One region of the Paenibacillus sp. YPG26 genome, then DNA from elsewhere that is predicted to be linked to it. Evidence: a T-box and tRNA genes for the amino acid it is inferred to sense, from the RefSeq annotation. Region 1 holds a T-box; the other holds one or more tRNA genes.

The links. The T-box of region 1 lies ahead of metG (methionine--tRNA ligase). A T-box ahead of a tRNA ligase gene usually reads a tRNA of that ligase, here a tRNA-Met.
Region 2: it has a tRNA-Met gene. The T-box ahead of metG (methionine--tRNA ligase) is inferred to sense a tRNA for this amino acid. The anticodon was not compared.

What each region holds. Positions count from the first base shown of each region.
Region 1 is NZ_CP084530.1:1,683,528-1,694,129, reverse strand. Features, by position in the region: gene LDO05_RS07850 (family 10 glycosylhydrolase) at 1-1,086, opposite strand, end outside; gene mntR (transcriptional regulator MntR) at 1,220-1,645, opposite strand; gene splB (spore photoproduct lyase) at 1,840-2,913, shown strand; gene LDO05_RS07835 (cytochrome c biogenesis CcdA family protein) at 2,910-3,623, opposite strand; gene LDO05_RS07830 (metal ABC transporter permease) at 3,650-4,453, opposite strand; gene LDO05_RS07825 (metal ABC transporter ATP-binding protein) at 4,476-5,234, opposite strand; gene LDO05_RS07820 (metal ABC transporter substrate-binding protein) at 5,272-6,234, opposite strand; gene metG (methionine--tRNA ligase) at 6,388-8,418, opposite strand; T-box leader at 8,512-8,765, opposite strand; gene yidD (membrane protein insertion efficiency factor YidD) at 8,806-9,060, opposite strand; gene LDO05_RS07805 (Fur family transcriptional regulator) at 9,066-9,515, opposite strand; gene pflA (pyruvate formate-lyase-activating protein) at 9,870-10,602, opposite strand, start outside.
Region 2 is NZ_CP084530.1:2,953,884-2,964,485, reverse strand. Features, by position in the region: rRNA gene LDO05_RS14050 (23S ribosomal RNA) at 1-1,687, shown strand, start outside; rRNA gene rrf (5S ribosomal RNA) at 1,787-1,903, shown strand; tRNA gene LDO05_RS14040 (tRNA-Ile) at 1,952-2,028, shown strand; tRNA gene LDO05_RS14035 (tRNA-Ala) at 2,051-2,126, shown strand; tRNA gene LDO05_RS14030 (tRNA-Asn) at 2,130-2,202, shown strand; tRNA gene LDO05_RS14025 (tRNA-Ser) at 2,259-2,350, shown strand; tRNA gene LDO05_RS14020 (tRNA-Glu) at 2,372-2,446, shown strand; tRNA gene LDO05_RS14015 (tRNA-Val) at 2,605-2,680, shown strand; tRNA gene LDO05_RS14010 (tRNA-Met) at 2,695-2,768, shown strand; tRNA gene LDO05_RS14005 (tRNA-Asp) at 2,806-2,882, shown strand; tRNA gene LDO05_RS14000 (tRNA-Thr) at 2,909-2,984, shown strand; tRNA gene LDO05_RS13995 (tRNA-Tyr) at 2,989-3,073, shown strand; tRNA gene LDO05_RS13990 (tRNA-His) at 3,096-3,171, shown strand; tRNA gene LDO05_RS13985 (tRNA-Gln) at 3,200-3,274, shown strand; tRNA gene LDO05_RS13980 (tRNA-Lys) at 3,350-3,425, shown strand; tRNA gene LDO05_RS13975 (tRNA-Leu) at 3,461-3,544, shown strand; tRNA gene LDO05_RS13970 (tRNA-Gly) at 3,548-3,622, shown strand; tRNA gene LDO05_RS13965 (tRNA-Pro) at 3,635-3,708, shown strand; tRNA gene LDO05_RS13960 (tRNA-Pro) at 3,745-3,821, shown strand; tRNA gene LDO05_RS13955 (tRNA-Gly) at 3,830-3,900, shown strand; gene LDO05_RS13950 (PAS domain S-box protein) at 4,164-7,673, shown strand; gene LDO05_RS13945 (DegV family protein) at 7,733-8,590, opposite strand; gene LDO05_RS13940 (hypothetical protein) at 8,626-9,012, opposite strand; gene LDO05_RS13935 (DUF423 domain-containing protein) at 9,193-9,567, shown strand; gene LDO05_RS13930 (hypothetical protein) at 9,637-10,185, opposite strand; gene mtnA (S-methyl-5-thioribose-1-phosphate isomerase) at 10,285-10,602, opposite strand, start outside.

The DNA.
Region 1 (10,602 bases):
CTTAATTTGAGCAGGATTATAGGTCTTATAAGTGCTGTCATCATCGAATTTATCACTGGTGCTTTCTGCCGAAGGATAGAAGTAATCATCGAGATGCACACCATCAATATTGTAATTCTGCACAACTTCCATAATGGAATCAATAATTTGCTGGCGGGCTTCCGGAATACCGGGGTTAATATACAGCTTCCCGCCCTGCTTCACAATCCTGTCCGGATGCTGCACAGCCGTGCTGTTCGCAGGCAGCTTGCTGACATCAGTCAGGATGCTGGCCCGGAACGGATTGAACCAGGCATGGAACTTCATTCCGCGTCTGTGTGTCTCCTCTACCAAGAAGGCTAATGGATCGTAGCCTGGATCCTTCCCCGGCGTGCCTGTTAAGTACTGGGACCATGGCACAAGCTTAGATGGATAGATTGCATCCGCTGCGGGACGCACTTGCACGAATACAGCATTAATCCCCGTATCCTGAAGCTTATCCAGCAGAGCTGTATACTCGGCCTTCTGCTGATCCTCTCTGCCATAGGATTTGGTACTTGGCCAGTCCAGGTTATAGACCGTGGATATCCATGCCCCGCGAAGCTGTGCCGAGTCTGTATTCCCAGGGGTTGTTCCGGGCGGTGTAACTGGTACTGTAGGCACTCCCCCGGCATCCTTGGTAGTCAACACAACCTGCTGCTTAGCCTGATTCCAATTCACGAGTAGACCCAGATGTTCTCCAACAAACCGCAGGGGAACCATGGTTCTCCCGCTTACAACCTGAACTGTGGCATCCAGAGATACCGCTGCGCCATTCACCTTCGCCGATCTTTTTCCTGACTGAAGCACCAGGGTATCTAAGCCTTTGGAGATGGTTGCCGTGCTGGTGGAAGGGTTCCAATTCACGCTTGCACCTAATCCCTCGCTAATTACCCTAAGGGGAACCATCGTGAAGTTCGACTTCAAATATGGAGGCACGTCACTACGAAGCGGCTGCCCATCCAGCAGCATGGTAATCTGCGAAGCTTTGGCCTGGGCAGATGGAGACAAGGACGACAGACTCAGCACCGACAACAGCATCAGCATCAACAAACTACGTAACTTCATACACTACTAATCCTCCCACAATCATAGATTTGCAGGCAAAACAACACTCGCAGCCATGTTAAGTACATAGGGCATAAGCGCTGCTTCCCCAAAAAAAAGAACAAGCACCTGCCTATAAGGACAGATGCCTCATTCACGAATCGCTAATCACTTCACCATGTAATGCGTGAAGCTGCTGTATTCTTTGCTTATCCTGACGTAAAAACTCGACTAAAGTTTCAATCCGGGTAATCGAATCCCAGCTTAAATGATGCTCAATTCCCTCAACATCCTTGTAGATGTTCTCCTGCTGCACTCCGATCATTTCAAGGAACTCCTCCAGCAGCTCATGCCGGTCGACCAGGCGCTTGCCTACCTTCTTGCCTTTGCTGGTCAGTACAAGTCCTCTGTATTTCTCATAGATCAAATAATCGTCCTTGTCTAGCTTCTGGATCATCTTCGTTACGGAAGAAGGATGAACCTCCAAGCCTTCGGCTATATCCGAAACGCGGGCGTATCCCTTCTCATCGATGAGCTTGTAGATGCGCTCCAAATAATCCTCCATGCTGGGCGTTGGCATGTTATTCCCTCATTTCTATATGTCCACAATGGCCTGTGTGCCACAAAACCTGCTCTTGTAATGATACATGTTCCTGAGAGGACTTGGCAAGTCCTGGCGGCGGCCGCAGCGCATTGTACTATTATTGCCATGATTCTTATCAACTCATTCTACACACAATACACAATATCCGAAATGAGCTGGAGGTGGGTACGATGACTCCCATAATTACTGCTGAACCCCCTGTGAAATCCAAGACCCGTACCAAACCTTTTGTTCCTGACTTTGTCTATTTTGAGCCTGGTGCGCTCGATTATCCCAAAGGCATTCAAATTATGAACTGGGTCAAATCTAAGGGCATCCCTTACAAAATGACAACCTCCCACAACCGGATAACCGGGCTTCCCGGAGACACCGAGCTGCAGCAGTACAAGAACGCCAAGCGCACGCTGGTTGTTGGAGTCCGCAAGACATTGAAGTTCGATCAATCCAAGCCGTCAGCGGAATATGCCATTCCGATATCGACGGGCTGTATGGGGCACTGTCATTATTGTTATCTGCAGACCACCCTCGGGGCTAAGCCCTACATCAGGGTCTATGTGAATACCGGGGATGTCATAGCTGCCGCCAAAAAATACATTGATGAACGCATTCCGGAAATTACCCGGTTTGAAGCAGCGTGTACCTCCGATCCCGTAGGCCTGGAGCATATCACCGGTTCCCTGACGGAGCTTATTACCTTCATGGCCGGGGAAGAATACGGACGTCTAAGGTTCGTGACCAAATTTCACCATGTGGAACCTTTCCTGGATTTGAACCATGCCGGTCATACCCGGATCCGGTTCAGCATCAACTCTGACTATGTGATCCGTCAATTCGAACCCGCTACATCCAGCTTTGAAGAACGTATTGAAGCTGCAGGCAAAATAGCCAAAGCCGGGTATCCCCTGGGCTTCATTATCGCTCCGATCATTTGGTACGATGGCTGGGAACAGGGTTATGCCGACCTGCTCCGGCAGTTAGCCCAGGCTATGCCGGCGGAACCGGTCAAGGATCTGACCTTTGAGATGATCCAGCACCGGTTCACCAAGACCGCAAAAGCAACAATCGAGAAAAGATATCCAAAAACCAAGCTTGAGATGGATATGGAAAAGCGCAAGAAAAAGTGGGGCCGCTATGGCCAATACAAATATGTGTATCCAGATGAACAGCAAATCGCCCTGCGCGAATTCATCACAGAGCGAATTTTTGAGCATTTTCCCTATGCCAAGATTGACTACTTCACCTAGAATTTCAACCATTCCGGCGTGATTCCCTGCAGCCAGATGGTAATATAGGTCATCCGGTTAGTAAATAGCAGGATTCCCATAAGCACCATCACACCACCGCCAATCTTCATCATCAGACCAGAATAACGAAGAATCCATTTTGTTGAGCCGATGAAGAATGCCAGTATGAAGAAGGGAACCGCGAAGCCAACCGAGTAAGCAGTGATCAGGCCTATCCATGTACCAGGAGCGCTTGCTGACAAGGCAATGATGGACATCAGGATCGGTCCCACACAGGGAGACCATCCGGCTGAGAATCCGATTCCAAGTATGAATGAACCTATGTATCCGGCTGGCCTCCATTTGAACTCCAGCTTACGTTCTTTCATCAGAAATTGCGGTTGAAATATGCCCAATAAGAATAAACCCATAACCATAATTAAGATGGCAGACAGCTGACGAATGAGGTCCCTGTACTCATTAAATAGCTGCCCGAACATTCCTGCCCCAAATCCAAGCGTGTAGAATACCGCAGAGAACCCTAGTATGAAAGCGAGTGTGTGGGTCATCGTCCGAAAGCGGACGTTTGGCCTATCCTGCTCGTTGCGCAAGGTCTGTACAGACATCCCTGTAATATAGGATAGATACGAGGGGTACAGAGGCAGACAGCAGGGAGAAATGAAGGACGCAATCCCGGCCGCAAAAGCAACCCAAATATTAATATCCGGCATATGTTCCTCCTGTTAATCAGTCCAAATTAGGCAGTGAATCCTCTTTTGGCGAGCAAAGTAAGAATGAGCATAGCGATCAGAAGCAGTACAATCGTGGCGCCAGGAGCCAGATTCCAGATTCCCGCGACCATCAGGCCGACAACAACAGCAATTTCGGCAATGACTACCGAGAAGATCACCGAGCTCTTGAAGCTTCTGGCAATAAACAGGCTGCATGCAGCAGGGATGGTTATCAGAGCAGACACCAGCAGGGCCCCTACAATCTTGATCGCTGTACTGATAACAAGAGCTGTCATTACTGTAATAAGCAGATTAAGCCACTTTACAGGCAGACCGCTCACCGCGGCAGCGTCCTCCTCGAACGTCAGCAGGAAGAATTCCTTAAAGAATAGCGATATACCCAGCACGACAACAACAGTAACCGCGCCAACTACATAGAGGTCTGTTGTATCCAGCGTATATATGCTCCCGAATAAATAACTTACCACATCGGTATTGTAACCCATCCCCAGCGTGAAGAATAGAGAGGCCAAAGCCACACCACCGGACATAATAATCGCAATGGACAGCTCCGCATAACCGCGATACGCCTTGCGCAGCTTCTCAATTGCAAAAGAGGCGACAATGGCGAAGATAAGTCCCACCGCGATAGGGTACACATTTATCAGAAAGCCGAGAGCCACACCCGCAATGGTTACATGAGCGAGGGTATCCCCAATCATCGACAGACGGCGCAGCACAAGGAATATCCCGATAAGCGGTGCTGTAATTCCGATAAGCAGTCCCCCCGCGAGCGCTCTCTGGAAAAAATCAACTGTTAAAATCTCCAATGTACATATCTCCTTATGGAAGCTAGTTAAGCGAATGCTGCAAATCCGGAATCTCACAGTCCGTATCATGGGAATGTCTGACATGGAACTTGATGCCGCCGCTGCGGTCACGCGGTTCCTTGCCCAGATACCCTTCAATCATCTCGATATCATGAGATACCATCAAGAAGGTCATATGGTGATGAGCATGCATATGGAAGATCAGCTCGAAGAAATCAGCCTGGGTCTGCACATCAATGCCTACTGTCGGCTCATCCAGAATGAGCAGATCCGGGTGGTTGATCAAGGCCCGGGCCAGGAATACACGCTGCTGCTGCCCTCCCGAGAGCTGGCCAATTCTTTTATGTGCGATATCTGTAATCCGCATGACTTCCATGGCATCCGCACACTTCTGGTGGTCCGCCCGGCTCATACGGCGGAAGATCTTCCGGTTGCTGTATAAGCCTGAAAGCACAACTTCCCGCACGGTGGCGGGAAAGAGCGGATTAAATGCATTTTTCTGAGGAACATATCCAATACGTTCCCAGTCCTTAAATTTCTGAATCGGTTCGCCGAACAGCTTAATGCTGCCTTGAGAAGGAGCAAGCAGCCCAACAATCATTTTGAGCAAAGTCGTCTTCCCCGTGCCGTTAGATCCCAGCACCCCGACGAAGTCACGTTCCTTGGCCGTAAAGCTTAGGTCTGTTATCACTTTCTGATCCCGGTATGAGAAGGATACATGGTCTATTTCAATAATATTCTGATGACAATAAGGTGCAGTATTGCCGCTGTCTGAACTCATAACCGGCCGCCTTCCATTTCCGTGTGATTATCTATCTTTATTGTAAAGCTAGAATTAAATTTTGCAAATTTTTCTCCATTAAAGTGAAGTAATTATCTTTGTTCTGTTCTTCCTGCTTGGTGAGCCCTTCCACCGGATTGAGCACCAGGGTCTGAACGCCCGTCTCCCCTGCTAGTGTACGAGCAAGCTTGTCGGAGACGAGCTCCTCGAAGAATATATATTTGATATTCTCCTGCTTCACCACTTTGGTCAGTTCAATAATATCCTGGGCCCTTGGCTCCGCATCCGGTGACAGCCCCATAATCGCATGCTGGGTCAGACCATAATCCCGGCACAGATAGCCAAATGCCTGGTGGGACACAACAATTTCTTTTTTATTCGTCTTCGACAGCTCACTTGTGAACTTCGCATCCAGCTGCTTCAGCTGATCCGCCAGCTTCTCGTATCGTGACTCATAATCTGCTGTGTGTGCCGGATCGGCCTGCACATAACTATCCTTGATATTCTTCGCGATCTGCATCGCTGACTTAGGACTAATCCAAGTATGAGGATCCGTCTCATGCGCTTCGGGCTCATTGCTGTTAGAATCTGCTTCCGCTCCATGATCATGCCCGTCTGCGCCTTCCTCGGCTTCAATCAAGGCGATGCCTTTGCTGACTTCAACGGTCTTTACTTTAGAGTCTTGACTCAGCCCTTTCAGGAAGTTCGGTACCCACCCTTCCAATCCGGCTCCGTTATAGAAGAACAGCTGAGCTTTGGATGCCGTAATGATGTCGTTGCTGCGAGGAGTCCATTCATGGGGTTCCACCCCCGTTGGCAGCAGATTAATGACATTGGCATTCTCTCCTCCAATGGCAGAAGCAAATTCATAGATTGGATAAAAGCTTGTAACTACATTCACTTTACCTTCCACAAGCTGATTAGTCTCTCCACGGCCGCAGCCTGCCAATACAATTATAAATAATAGCCCCATTAAGGTTCGCCCTGCGTTTAGTTTCATCGAATTCGCCTTCCCTATTCGTAATAATTACTAAGAGAATTATAGGGGCACTGCAAAATGAATGTCAACCCCGAGTTCCATTGTGCCCGGTAAAATAAAAAAAAGACCTTCTTCCACGAGAGAAGAAGGCCCTTGCAATTAATACGAAATTTCTTATTTCACGACAGCGCCATTCGGCATACTATCTGGAACCGTAGCCAGTGTCAGCTGGTCTCCCTGCGATGCAGCAAGGATCATACCCTGTGACAGCTCGCCGCGCAGCTTCACCGGCTTCAGGTTGGTCACCACGATAACCTTGCGTCCTACCAGTTCTTCAGGCTTATAGAACTTAGCGATTCCTGATACAACCTGTCTTTGTTCAAATCCAAGATCAAGCTGCAGCTTAAGCAGCTTATCAGCCTTGGCAACTGCTTCCGCTGAGATGACCTGGCCAACGCGAAGCTCAACCTTAGCGAACTCATCAATGCTGATCTCTTCCTTGAGTTCTGGTGCGGGTGCCGCCTCCAGGACGTCCTTGGCTCCGCCAGCTGGTGCTTGCTCTTGCTCCGCTGCAGCAAATGCCGCGGTGCTTCCAGCCATAGCCTGAACAATATAAGCAACTTCCTCGGCACTATCAAGACGAGGGAAAATTGGCTCTCCTTGGCCGAGCTTTGTACCAGCAGGAATCAGCCCGTAGGATTTGGAACTATCCCATGCGGTAAGCTCTCCCTCGGCAATTCCGAGCTGAGCCCAGATTTTTGCCGGGGCCTGAGTCAGGAATGGCTGGAGCAGAATGGAAGCAATGCGCAGAGACTCGACGAGATGCACCATCACGGACGCAAGCTCCTCACGCTTCGATTCTTCCTTGGCCAAGGCCCAAGGCTGGGTCTCATCGATATATTTGTTCGTCCGGCTGACGAACTGACCGATTGCGGTAAGGGCGATGGAGAACTCAAGCTTCTCCATAACCTCCTCAACTTTGTCTACTGCCGCCTTGGCAGCAGCAGTAAGCTCCTGATCGAAGGCGGTCACATTTGGCACGTAGGCAGGCAGAACCCCATCGAAATATTTATTTACCATAGCTACTGTCCGATTCAGCAGATTCCCGAGGTCGTTCGCCAGATCTGAATTGATCCGTTCAACAAAGCTCTCCGGTGTGAACTGGCCATCTGACCCAAAAGGCACCTCGCGCAGCAGATAATATCTCGTTGCATCCAGACCATAGCGGTCGATCAGGGTGTTCGGATCCACCACATTGCCTTTGGACTTGGACATTTTGCCATCCTTCATCAGCAGCCATCCATGGCCGAACACTTTCTTCGGCAGCGGAATATCAAGTGCCATAAGCATAATTGGCCAATAAATGGAGTGGAAGCGGACAATCTCCTTCCCTACCAGATGTACATCTGCCGGCCAATACCGGTTATAGAGCTCGGGATTATCAGTGCCATAACCCAGTGCGGTAATATAGTTAGAGAGCGCATCGATCCATACATAGACCACATGCTTCGGATCCCCTTTGACTTTAACTCCCCATTCAAAAGTTGTACGGGATACCGCCAGATCTTCAAGCCCTGGCTTGATGAAATTGTTAATCATCTCGTTCTTCCGGGACTCCGGCTGAATGAAATCGGGATTCTCCTCATAATACTGAAGCAATCTATCCGCATAACTGCTCATTCTGAAGAAATAACACTCTTCCTTCACCAGTTCAACCGGGTGCCCGCTGTCCGGGCTTTTGGCCCCTTGGATGTTCCCTTTCTCATCCCGCACCACATCAACCAGCTGGGTCTCGGTATAGTAAGTCTCATCCGGGATGCTGTACCAGCCTTCGTATTCCCCTTTGTAGATATCCCCCTTCTGAAGCAGACGGTCGAAGATATCCTGCACAATCTGCTTATGCTTCTCGTCAGTTGTACGAATGAAATCATCGTTGGAGATATCCAGCTTCCTCCATAGCTCCTTGATGCCTGCTACGATCTCATCAACGAACTGCTGGGGAGTCATCCCCTTCTCCTGTGCCTTCTGCTCGATCTTCTGACCATGCTCGTCGGTACCTGTGAGGAATCTTACATCGTATCCACGCAGCCGCTTATAGCGGGACATTGCGTCCCCGGCTACCGTGGTGTAGGCATGGCCAATATGCAGCTTATCGCTTGGATAGTAGATCGGTGTGGTCAGGTAAAAAGTTTTCTTGTCAGACATCAGTCATCCTCCTTCTGGATTGTAAATCTCAACACGGAATATTCCATTTCTAAGTCTCATTCACCAGCAAAAAAACAAAAAACTCCCGTCCCCTAATGGGACGAGAGAGATCTCACGTGTTACCACCCAATTTCCCCGGACAAACTGACCACCCGGGCTCATTACCGTCTAAATAGACGCTCCGTTAACGCTGGATCAGCGCCTCTCCCTTACTGCGGGGCATGCCCGCCAGCTCGAAAGAAGTTCCTCCCGGACCATCTTCCAAAGTCCCTCCAGACCGGTTCCCAGCTTCCTCCGGCTCTCTGTACTGGCTGGCTGCTTCGTACTTATCCATTCTTAGGAAATGTATATATTTAAAATATATGAAAAGTAATATACGATGTCAAGCTAGGTCTTCTCTTGAAGGTGAACATCTTCATGCCGCGGTGGAACCGGATCAAGCCCTCCGGGATGAAACGGATGACATTTCGCAATCCGTCTCGCGGCAAGCCAGGACCCCTTCAGAGCTCCATGGACTTCTATCGCTTCAAGCGCATAGGCCGAGCAGCTGGGATAGAAGCGGCAGGTGGGCGGCTTGAGCGGAGAGATGAATTTCCGGTACACATGGATAGGAGATTGAACAACTTTGCGCGTAATGGACATCTTGTCTATTCCTTAGGCTGAGCTTCACAGGAATCCTGCTTGGCCGCCTGGCAGTCTCTGCAATAACCGAATACTTCAAATTTGTGCTTAACCACCTGGAATTGCTCTGGTGTATCAGCGAATGACATGGGGCAGAAATGAATGGGATAAGTCTTCTCACATTGCAGACAAATCATATGATGATGGTGATGTACCTCGCTGCAGCCACCCTTGAATTTGAGCCCGTCTTCAAACACGATCTGCTCGATCACACCTAGCTCTTCCATTACCCGCAGATTGCGGTAGACGGTATCAAAGCTTAGTCCGCTGTATTTCTTACACATATAATCATAGACATCTTTGGGTGTCAGATATCCTTCGGTTTCGGCAAATAATTTAGCCAGGGTCTTCCTCTGATCTGTAATCCGAAGCCCTTGACTCGACATAACTCCAATAATCTGGTCTGTCGACAGCATGTATTCTTCCTCCTGCCCTGACAAATCTGTCTATCTCCCATAATGCCGTAAAAAGATACCTGAGTCAATCACGGTCCTACCATGTAGGAGTGCGCTCCGTTCTACACCCATCATGACTAATGAAGTCCGTGCATGAATCCCCAGCGAATATTTAACTGACAGCCTCACTTACGGCCCGTAGAGAGACTATTCACTATCCGTTGACCTTTCACAGTTTCATTCCCCCCTACTTGAGGGATTGAATAACAAACAGCGTGAGATCCAGCATCTAAGGATCCTGATTCTCACGCTGCTTATAAGGTTCTAGCTCTCTGCAGGGCTCCCAAGCGCTGTGCCCAGGTCAGTTGACGGTGGTCAACTGCCAACATGCATAGGGCTCTGGGTTATTCCTTCAGCCACCAGCTGGTACGCCCTTTGAACCTCGTCATCCGTTGGAGAAGGTACATTCTCAAGCGGATACTTCCAGTTCATAGCTTCCCATTTATATACACCCATTTGGTGATAAGGAAGAATTTCAAATTTCTCTACCCCGCTAAGTGTCCCTATGAAACGGCCGAGTCGCAGTAAGTCTTCCTGATCATCGTTAATGCCTGGAACCAGAACGTGTCTGATCCACATGCTCTTATTATGCTCAGACAGCCACTCCGCCATATGAAGCATCCGATCATTGGGCTTCCCTGTTAGTTCGATATGCTTATCGTTATCTATGTGCTTCAAGTCGAGCAGCACAAGATCTGTTACATCAAGCAGATCCTTGATCTTATCCCCTTCATTGTAACCGTTGGTATCCAGAGTTGTATGAAGCCCCCACCGCTGCTTCACTTCGCGGAACAGCTCGGTTACGAAATGAGCCTGCAGCGTCGCTTCTCCCCCAGATACGGTTAATCCGCCACCTGAAGAACGATAGTAATTGATATATGGCTCAATTTCGGCAAGCACCTCTTCAAGCTGCATGTCTTGGCCGCCAGCCAAGTTCCAGGTATCCGGGTTATGGCAGTATTTGCATTTCAGCAGACAGCCTTGCATGAAGAGGACGAACCGTATCCCCGGGCCATCTACCGTTCCGAACGTTTCTAGTGAGTGAATA
Region 2 (10,602 bases), 1.3 Mb from region 1:
GCGTTGTATGTAGGTTGAAGGTGTACCGTAAGGAGCGCTGGACAGCATACAAGTGAGAATGCCGGTATGAGTAACGAAAAGATCAGTGAGAATCTGATCCGCCGAAAGCCTAAGGGTTCCTGAGGAAGGTTCGTCCGCTCAGGGTAAGTCGGGACCTAAGGCGAGGCCGAAAGGCGTAGTCGAAGGACAACAGGCCCAGATTCCTGTACCACCGTAATCCGTTATGAGCGATGGGGTGACGCAGCAGGGTAGTGACGCGGACTGATGGATGTCCGTCCAAGCAGTGAGGCTGGTGTGTAGGCAAATCCGCACACCGTAAGGCTGGGCTGTGATGGGGAGCGAAAATTACAGTAGCGAAGGTCATGATCTCACACTGCCAAGAAAAGCCTCTAGTCAGGAGAAGGTGCCCGTACCGCAAACCGACACAGGTAGGCGAGAAGAGAATTCTAAGGCGCGCGGAAGAACTCTCGTTAAGGAACTCGGCAAAATGACCCCGTAACTTCGGGAGAAGGGGTGCCCCGGTAGTGTGAATAGCACGAGGGGGCCGCAGTGAAAAGGCCCAAGCGACTGTTTAGCAAAAACACAGGTCTGTGCGAAGCCGTAAGGCGAAGTATACGGGCTGACGCCTGCCCGGTGCTGGAAGGTTAAGGGGAGTGGTTAGGGGTAACCCGAAGCTATGAACCGAAGCCCCAGTAAACGGCGGCCGTAACTATAACGGTCCTAAGGTAGCGAAATTCCTTGTCAGGTAAATTCTGACCCGCACGAATGGCGTAACGACTTGGGCGCTGTCTCAACGAGAGATCCGGTGAAATTTTAATACCTGTGAAGATGCAGGTTACCCGCGACAAGACGGAAAGACCCCATGGAGCTTTACTGCAGCTTGATATTGGACTTGGGTACGATTTGTACAGGATAGGTGGGAGCCTAGGAAGCCGGAGCGCCAGCTTCGGTGGAGGCAACGTTGGGATACCACCCTGATCGTATCGGAGTTCTAACCTGGTACCGTAATCCGGTATGGGGACAGTGTCAGGTGGGCAGTTTGACTGGGGCGGTCGCCTCCTAAAGAGTAACGGAGGCGCCCCAAGGTTCCCTCAGAATGGTTGGAAATCATTCGAAGAGTGCAAAGGCATAAGGGAGCTTGACTGCGAGACTGACAAGTCGAGCAGGGACGAAAGTCGGGCTTAGTGATCCGGTGGTACCGCATGGAAGGGCCATCGCTCAACGGATAAAAGCTACCCTGGGGATAACAGGCTTATCTCCCCCAAGAGTCCACATCGACGGGGAGGTTTGGCACCTCGATGTCGGCTCATCGCATCCTGGGGCTGAAGTAGGTCCCAAGGGTTGGGCTGTTCGCCCATTAAAGCGGTACGCGAGCTGGGTTCAGAACGTCGTGAGACAGTTCGGTCCCTATCTGTCGTGGGCGTAGGAAATTTGAGAGGAGCTGTCCTTAGTACGAGAGGACCGGGATGGACGCACCGCTGGTGCACCAGTTGTTCCGCCAGGAGCACAGCTGGGTAGCTACGTGCGGAAGGGATAAGCGCTGAAAGCATCTAAGCGTGAAGCCCCCCTCAAGATGAGATTTCCCAATTAGTAAGACCCCTTGAAGACGACGAGGTAGATAGGCTGGGGGTGGAAGTGCAGCAATGCATGGAGCTGACCAGTACTAATCGGTCGAGGGCTTATCCAACACAGCTTCACGAAGGGTAACTTCGGAAGCAATACAATCTAACACGCACAATTCGTTTCGTATCTAGTTTTCAGGTGATCAAGCCTGAAGAGAATTCCGTTTGGTGGCGATGGCGGAGGGGTTCCACGCGTACCCATCCCGAACACGACCGTTAAGCCCTCCAGCGCCAATGGTACTTGGACCGCAGGGTCCTGGGAGAGTAGGACGCCGCCAAGCGATACCCCAATCGGGGTTTTTGTGCCGGAGTAAGACGGCTACATATAAGGGCCTTTAGCTCAGCTGGTTAGAGCGCACCCCTGATAAGGGTGAGGTCGGTGGTTCGAGTCCACTAAGGCCCACCATCTTGTTACATCATATCATCATGGGGCCATAGCTCAGCTGGGAGAGCGCCTGCCTTGCAAGCAGGAGGTCAGCGGTTCGATCCCGCTTGGCTCCACCATATTCCCTGATAGCTCAGTTGGTAGAGCACTCGACTGTTAATCGAGTTGTCACAGGTTCGAGTCCTGTTCGGGGAGTACCGTTTTTGAAAGTGCTGAGTTAATCAGCACTTTCAAAAACAACAACCTTATATGGAGAAGTGTCCGAGCTGGCCGAAGGAGCACGATTGGAAATCGTGTAGGCGTCACAAGCGTCTCGAGGGTTCGAATCCCTCTTTCTCCGCCATGTGTATACATTTTTGAGCAAGGCCCGTTGGTCAAGGGGTTAAGACACCTCCCTTTCACGGAGGTAACAGGGGTTCGAATCCCCTACGGGTCACCACTTTCATTAAACAGCTTCAAGTGGGGATGAGAACCCATCAGGGTTCGTCGAAGCATAGGCTTCGGTAGGAATACATCGCAGTCTCGTTTGAAGAACGAGTATCCCCTACGGGTCACCACTTTCATTAAACAGCTTCAATCACTTCATCTTATATTTATGGAGGCTTAGCTCAGCTGGGAGAGCATCTGCCTTACAAGCAGAGGGTCGGGGGTTCGATCCCCTCAGCCTCCACCATATTGTACTACTGACGCGGGGTGGAGCAGCCCGGTAGCTCGTCGGGCTCATAACCCGAAGGCCGCAGGTTCAAATCCTGCCCCCGCAATTAATCCCAATGAATAATATGGGATTCATCAAAGTGTGGAGCCGTGGTGTAGAGGCCTAACATGCCTGCCTGTCACGCAGGAGACCGCGGGTTCGAATCCCGTCGGCTCCGCCATTGTCTTATTGATTTTTTTACACCTTGCCGGTGTAGCTCAACTGGTAGAGCAACTGACTTGTAATCAGTAGGTTGGGGGTTCAAGTCCTCTCGCCGGCACCATTTTGGAGGCTTAGTGAAGTGGCTAAACACGGCAGACTGTAAATCTGCTCTCTACGAGTTCGGTGGTTCGAATCCATCAGCCTCCACCAGTTTTTCTTAGAATGTAATATGGCGGTCGTGGCGAAGTGGTTAACGCACCGGTCTGTGGCTCCGGCACTCGGGGGTTCAAGTCCCCTCGATCGCCCCATTTACTTTCTTATTACTGCTACTTACGTTGGGGATTAGCCAAGCGGTAAGGCAACGGACTTTGACTCCGTCACCCATAGGTTCGAATCCTATATCCCCAGCCATTATTACCCCAAAAGGTGAAGCGAAAGCTTTGATGGAGATTCCTAATACTTTTCGGGGACCCCGGTAAACATTTTGAGCCATTAGCTCAGTTGGTAGAGCACCTGACTTTTAATCAGGGTGTCGAAGGTTCGAGTCCTTCATGGCTCACCATTTACCTTGATATCAGGGTGAACAGTGTTACTTGTGCGCGTGTGGCGGAATTGGCAGACGCACTAGACTTAGGATCTAGCGTCTTTGACGTGGGGGTTCAAGTCCCTCCACGCGCACCATTTGCGGACGTGGCTCAGCGGTAGAGCATCGCCTTGCCAAGGCGAGGGTCGCGGGTTCGATTCCCGTCGTCCGCTCCATTTTTTTAATCACGGGACGTAGCTCAGCTTGGTAGAGCACCTGGTTTGGGACCAGGGGGTCGCATGTTCAAATCGTGTCGTCCCGATTGTGATTTTGTAATTGGTGTAGAGTATTGGTATTACGGGACGTAGCTCAGCTTGGTAGAGCACCTGGTTTGGGACCAGGGGGTCGCATGTTCAAATCGTGTCGTCCCGACCATAAATTTTGCGGGTGTAGTTCAATGGTAGAACTTTAGCCTTCCAAGCTAATAGCGTGGGTTCGATTCCCATCACCCGCTTTGAGTGAGCAAGGATGTTATGATGATTCAATCATAACATCCTTTTTCGTTATACAGACTAATTCCTGGAATTCTCAGTGGAGGTTGCTAGTAAGTATCCTAAGATATAGGTTAGAATTAAACTAATTTGTTAATCCAATAAGATGAAGGCCGAGGTTGCTTCATCATTAAGATATACACAGTTAATCCAACCCTCGCTAATCTCTTTACTTCATTTCATGAAGATTTCGCTTTATCCATGCATAGAAAGGAAGTCGGCCTTGATGAGTCATAAGAACGAGCTGTTGAAGCAGCTAATTGCGGAAGGGAGCACTTATGAGTCCCTATATGAGAATCATCCCGATGCCATTTGTGTAATGGATGTGAATGGTCAGTATATTAAGGCGAATCCAGCTGCTCGAAGAGTGACTGGATACACACTGGAGCAATTTAACCGTACACCTGCACATGATCTGTTCACCAAGGAAGACGAAGCCTTGAGAAGTTATTACTTGAACGAGGCACTTCAAGGGAAGACAAGCAGCTTTGAATTGAATTTCACCCGGATGGATGGCCAGGTTCTTGATTTGGATATTACCTACGTGCCGATCAAGGCTGGAGAAGACATTGTAGGTGTACATTCTATATTTAAAGATGTCACTTTAACAAAAGAAATGCAGCGGCGTCTAATGGAATCCGAGAAGTTGTATCAAGTGATTACGAATGATGCCAAGGATGTCATTGCTTTTGCTACTATGGAAGGGAATTGCCTGTCCATCTCTCCGGCTATTTATGAGATTGTGGGCTACACACCTGAGGAGCTTGTCGGGACGCAGCTTAAGGAGCTGTTCGCAGGTGAAGGGACATGGGAGAATAAGGATCTGATTGCCTCTTCAGGTATACTTACGGGAAAACTCCGTCATGCCGATGGACATGAGGTGTGGGTTGAAGCCAGTATACAGAAAGTGCAGGGTTCCAGTACTCAAGCAGACAAGCTACTCATCATTACCCGTAATATTACACCTCGGATGATGGCTGAAGAGCATTTACGGCGAAGTGAACAGAGTCTGGCCCGTGCTCAAGGGATTGCTCATATTGGCTCCTGGGAATGGGATGTGGATCAAGAACGGTTCACATGCTCTCAAGAGTTCAAGAGGATCTACGGTCAAGATTTCGGGCAGTTCTCTTCTCCGTTCGATGAATGGCTGAAGGTTATTCATCCTGATGACAAATTGCTGATTACCGAAGCCTTAGAGGCTGCTTCTTCCCAGGGCGCACAATCCTTTGAATTAGAATTCAGGGTGCTTGGATGCGGAGATACAGAGAAGAATAAAGTTCTATTCAGCCAGACAGATATAGAGTTCGATAAAAAAGGCCGGGTCAAAAGGCTGTTCGGCATCGTACAGGACATTACAGAACGCAACCAGATGGAGAATAGACTTCGGGAGAGCGAGAAGCAGTACAGAATCATCTCCGAGAATTCGCTTGATTTAATATCCAAGCATAAAGCGGATGCAGGGAATACCTACTCGTATGCTTCTCCTGCTAGTATTACCTTGCTTGGTTACGAACCTGGAGAGCTTGTCGGAACCAGTGCTTTTGATTATTTCCACCCTGATGATATAAAGATTGTCCAAGATTACTTGTCGGTACAGCTGCAATATTCGTCAGAATATACGGTTACTTATCGCATTAGGCGCAAGGACGGAGAATACATCTGGTTTGAAAGCACAGGCCGGTATACGTTTGATGATCGGACTGGGGAAATACTTGAAATCGTGGCCGTATCCCGTGATATTACTGAGCGGAAAAATAATGAGCGACGCCTTCAGGAGAGTCAGCAGCGCTATAAGTCACTCTTCGAGTATAGTCCCTCTGCTGTATATTCCTTTGATCTGCACGGGAACTATGTAACGCTGAATTCCAACCTGGAAGCCTTGTCGGGCTACAGTAAGGAAGAACTGCTGGGTATGAATTTCAAACAAATTATTAGCAGTGCTGAAATAAACAAGACGGTTCGTTATTTTGAACTATCCATGAAAGGGGAACCTCAGTCTTACGAAACAACCATTATTCATAAGAATGGTACCCCTGTAGAGCTTAATGTGACGAATGTTCCCATTATTGTGGATCAGAACATCGTGGGAGTCTACGGAATTGCTACGGATATTACGGAGCGTAAGCGGTATACCGAACAGATTGAGAAGCTGAGTTATCAGCATTCCTTGATTCTGAATTCGGTATCTGAAGGGATATATGGACTTGATGAAGAGGGAAAAACCATATTCATCAATCCGGCTGCTTCCAGAATGCTGGGTTACAATATAGCCGAGTTCATAGGCACCGATAACCATCATTTAATCCATCATTCCCGAAGTGACGGAAGTCCTTATCCTGTTGATGAGTGTCTGATTCATCAGACGTTCAGGGACGGAAGAGCCCGTTCGGTTCATGAAGAGGTGTTCTGGAGGAAAGACGGTTCAAGCTTCCTTGTGAATTACCGTGCGGCCCCGTTGTATGACCGTGATCAGATTGTGGGTGTGGTGGTGGTGTTCAACGATGTGACGAATGAACGGGAGATCATTAGAGCGAAGGAATCGGCAGAACGGGCAACGAGAGCCAAGTCGGAATTTCTGGCCATGATGAGTCACGAAATCCGGACTCCATTGAACGGCATTATTGGAATGACGGATCTGCTGCTGGAGACACAGCTTCAGGAAGAGCAGCGGGAGTATGCTGATATCATCTCCGAGAGCGGACGAGCGCTTCTAAAGATTCTTAATGATGTTCTGGATTTCAGCAAAGTTGAAGCTGGGAAAATGGTACTGGATTACGGCTGGTTCGATCTATCTGCCTCCGTATCCAGCGTAATTGATCTATTCACCCCAGCGGCAATGGAGAAGAATATCAGCCTTACTTCTTGGATTGATCCCGAAATTCCTGCAAGAATTCGAAGTGATTCCGCCCGCTTAAGGCAGATCCTGATTAATCTTGTCAGCAATGCCCTGAAATTCACAGAGACAGGCCGCATAACCATCTCTGTTCATCCGGTCTCTGTCACGGGTTCTTCTTCCATGGTGCTTGAATTTAGGGTAACGGACACGGGAATAGGCATTGCGGAAGACAAGCTTGACCAATTGTTCCTGACCTTCTCCCAGCTGCACCCGGTCATTAACCGCAAATATGGGGGAACCGGACTCGGACTGGCCATTTGCAAAAGAATGGTTGAGCTTATGGGCGGTTCTATTTCAGCGGAAAGCCAGGAAGGGATCGGTTCCACATTTCGCTTCACTCTGATTAGTCATGATGAGGAATTAACTTTGCAGAAGAAAGCATGTGAGGGAGATTTGAGAGAGCTCAGCACCCACATTGAGGATCCCGGGTCTATGAACTGGATCCAGTACAAGGATCTGAAAGTGCTGATTGCTGAAGATCATCCTGTAAATGGTCAAATCTTTGTCCAGATGCTTGGGCGTCTGGGGATCAAAGCAGATGTTGCCCATAACGGTGTTGAGGTGGTTGAGGCAGTAAGCCGCAATCCATATGACTTGATATTTATGGATATCAAGATGCCGGTTATGGATGGAGCTAAGGCCGCCAAGATTATCCGCCAGGTGGTTCCTGAGGGCGAGAGGCCTGTTATTATCGCATTGGCTGCACAGGTTAACCATGAGGATGTACAGCTTGGTCTGGACAGCGGAATGGAAGACTATCTTAGAAAGCCATTCAAGCTTCAGGACATTAAAGCAAAGTTGATAGAATGGGGCAGTGTGCTTGCCGAAAGACGGAAGTAGCCTGTAAAAATAATAAGCTCCCTATAAGGCAGTTGGTGCCTTGTAGGGAGCTTGTTCTATTATGCTTGAGTCTTGTTTAAATAGATGATTCCAATGGTCTTAGGGCCGCAGTGACTGCAAATTACACATCCTGCATCGCTAAGCAGCACCTCATGAACGCCAGTTCGTTCTTTGATTAATTGACTCATGGCGATAGCATCTTGTTCTGCCATAGTGTGCACGACAAAGAGCGTATCCTTGTCCATGCTGTCCATATTGGACAGAGCATTCGTAACCATTTGATCAAGCGCCTTGTCGCGGCTTCCGCGGACTTTATAGGCTGGTGTCATTTTTCCCTGCTGAACCTTGATTACTGGACGGATCTTTAGGAGGCTGCCAACCAGATTCTGCATGCCTGAGCATCGGCCGCCTTTGTACAAGTACTCTAATGAGTCGATTACGAATTCGGTATCCACATTGGGCCTGATGGACTCAAGCAAAGATAGGATCTGCTCGGCAGATTGTCCTGCTTCAGCAGCTCTTGCGGCTTTAAGAACCTGGATTCCAATTCCGTTGGATAGATTCAATGAATCGAAGACATGGATACTTCCATCCGGGAACTCTCCTGAGGCGATAACCGCATTCTGATACGTAGAAGAGAGTTCAGAAGAAAGGCTTATGTAAATGATCTGGTCACCTGCATCGACATAAGGTGAAAAGGCAGAGATGAAGTCGGCAGGGGACGGTGCGGCTGTCTTAGGCAGCTTCCCAGTCTGAGTAACTTTGGAGTATAAGCCGGGCGGTGTTAGATCAATTCCGTCCCTGAATGTCTCACTATTGAATACAACATACAATGGAATAACTCCAATGTTATATTTGGCTACCAGATCGGAGGGAAGATCTGCAGTGCTGTCGGTAAAAATCTTTATTTTTCCCATAGTATTCACCTTTCTGACTATAAGGCAGTCTATACTTACAGTTGGCTCGTGCGAACAAAGAATAGGATTAGCATGAAAATAGGAGGTATGGCGCAAATGATAACTCCAAGAATGGCAAACAGCTTCTTGCGGTTCTTAAGGGCTAACCCTATTATACCCAGAACGGAACCCGTAAGGGTGAGAATAATTGCAGCCAATACAATTAATCCGGCCACCATAAATCCAGCATGATTCATAATTATCTCGTTAGTAACGGGAACTCCACTGATAATCAGACCTCTGGACGTATCCAGAACGATCGCAACTGCAGCAATATATGCAATCAGCGCTAGAAGGCTAACTACAAATGAGGCAATTCCAGGCCCGGAATGCTTGGTATTTGGATCAAGTGGGGGATTCAGATGGTTTGCATTGGATTCCATTAACTTATCTCCTTTTTAGATGACTTACAACATAATCTCGTATTAATTTTTCATAATTTCAAGAAAAAATCAAGAAGACTTTGTGAATGGCCTAGGTTTTTGTAGCAAAATGAGCTTATAATGCGATAAGATTAACAGCAGAATGAGTATGAATTAAGGTATAGAGGAGCTGAATAAGTCATGCATCGCAAGTATGTTGGAATCGGAGCACTTCTGCTGTTGTTAGGAGTTGCGGTTGGAGCTTTTGGCGCTCATGCCCTTGAGAAGGTGCTGGGGGTTCATACCTCTACCTATGAGACAGGTGTTCATTATCATATGATTCATGCTATAGGGATTATCCTTATTGCTCTTGCGGCAGGCAGTTGGGGAGTGTCAGCCAGGCTGGTATGGGCTGCACGTCTTATGATAATTGGAATCGTATTGTTCTCAGGCAGCTTGTATGTATTAAGTATCAGCGGTCTCAAGTATTTGGGTGCTATTACCCCTTTCGGGGGAGTCGCCTTTATTGCGGGTTGGCTGCTGCTGGCCCTGGAAGCTTTCTCGAAGAAAAAATGAACAAAAGGCGTTTTTCGGCGGAATACCGAAAAACGCCTTATTTGTTGTGAAGCAGTCTCGTTACTGATCTCAGGCATCCACGAAATCAATAATCTCACTGAGCCTGAAGTTATACACCTGCTTCTCATCCACATGATAGACATTCATGGTTCGGGTATCAGGAGCATAGTTCAAGATGCGGCACGGAATGGCGATCCGCTCCCGGTTCCGTTCGACCGAGAGCCGGACCAGCTTATTGTTGGACACGTAGCTTTGAATCCAGGATTGGATGGCCTCATCGCTCATGTTCCCAATAGAACTGTTGGCTGCTGTTCCGGAACCCGCTTCTGAAGGCTTGGCTGGCTGAACGTTAGGCTCTTCTTTGACTTGTGCCTTGGCAGCCTGCTCATCTGCCTGATGACGGAAAGCCTTGGCAATCATGGCCTGTCTCTTGGCGCTTAACGTAGCTTCAATGATTTCTCCCAGTTCTACGCCTGACTTAATCCGGTAGTCTACAAGATCGCCGGAATTAAGCAGCTGGAGTAAAGCCTGGAGAGCCATAGCATTGGATTTATCTTTAATTAAAATATCGACATTAAACAAGTAGGCAAGTTGCTCGTCATGTTTTGTGTTGGTCATAGGCCCCTTCATATCCTGCTTTTTCTTAAATCATACCATTAAATTATGAAGGAGCATAGTCCTTGACTGCACTGCATTCTACCAATTTCATGCAATCCGTTATTTATTAAAGAGTGCAGGAAGATTTTTATTGAAAGGAGGACGGACAATCCCCTTCTCCGTAATGATCGCTGTAACATACTCATGTGGTGTCACGTCAAACGCCGGATTGAACACCTTTACACCGACCGGAGCCGTGCGCTTGCCGAAGCTCTCCGTAATTTCACTCTCCGGACGCTCTTCAATCGGAATATCCTCACCCGTAGCAGTAGACAAGTCTATCGTCGATAAGGGTGAAGCTACATAGAATGGGATTCCATGGGCTTTCGCCAGAACAGCTACCCCATACGTTCCAATCTTGTTCGCAACGTCTCCATT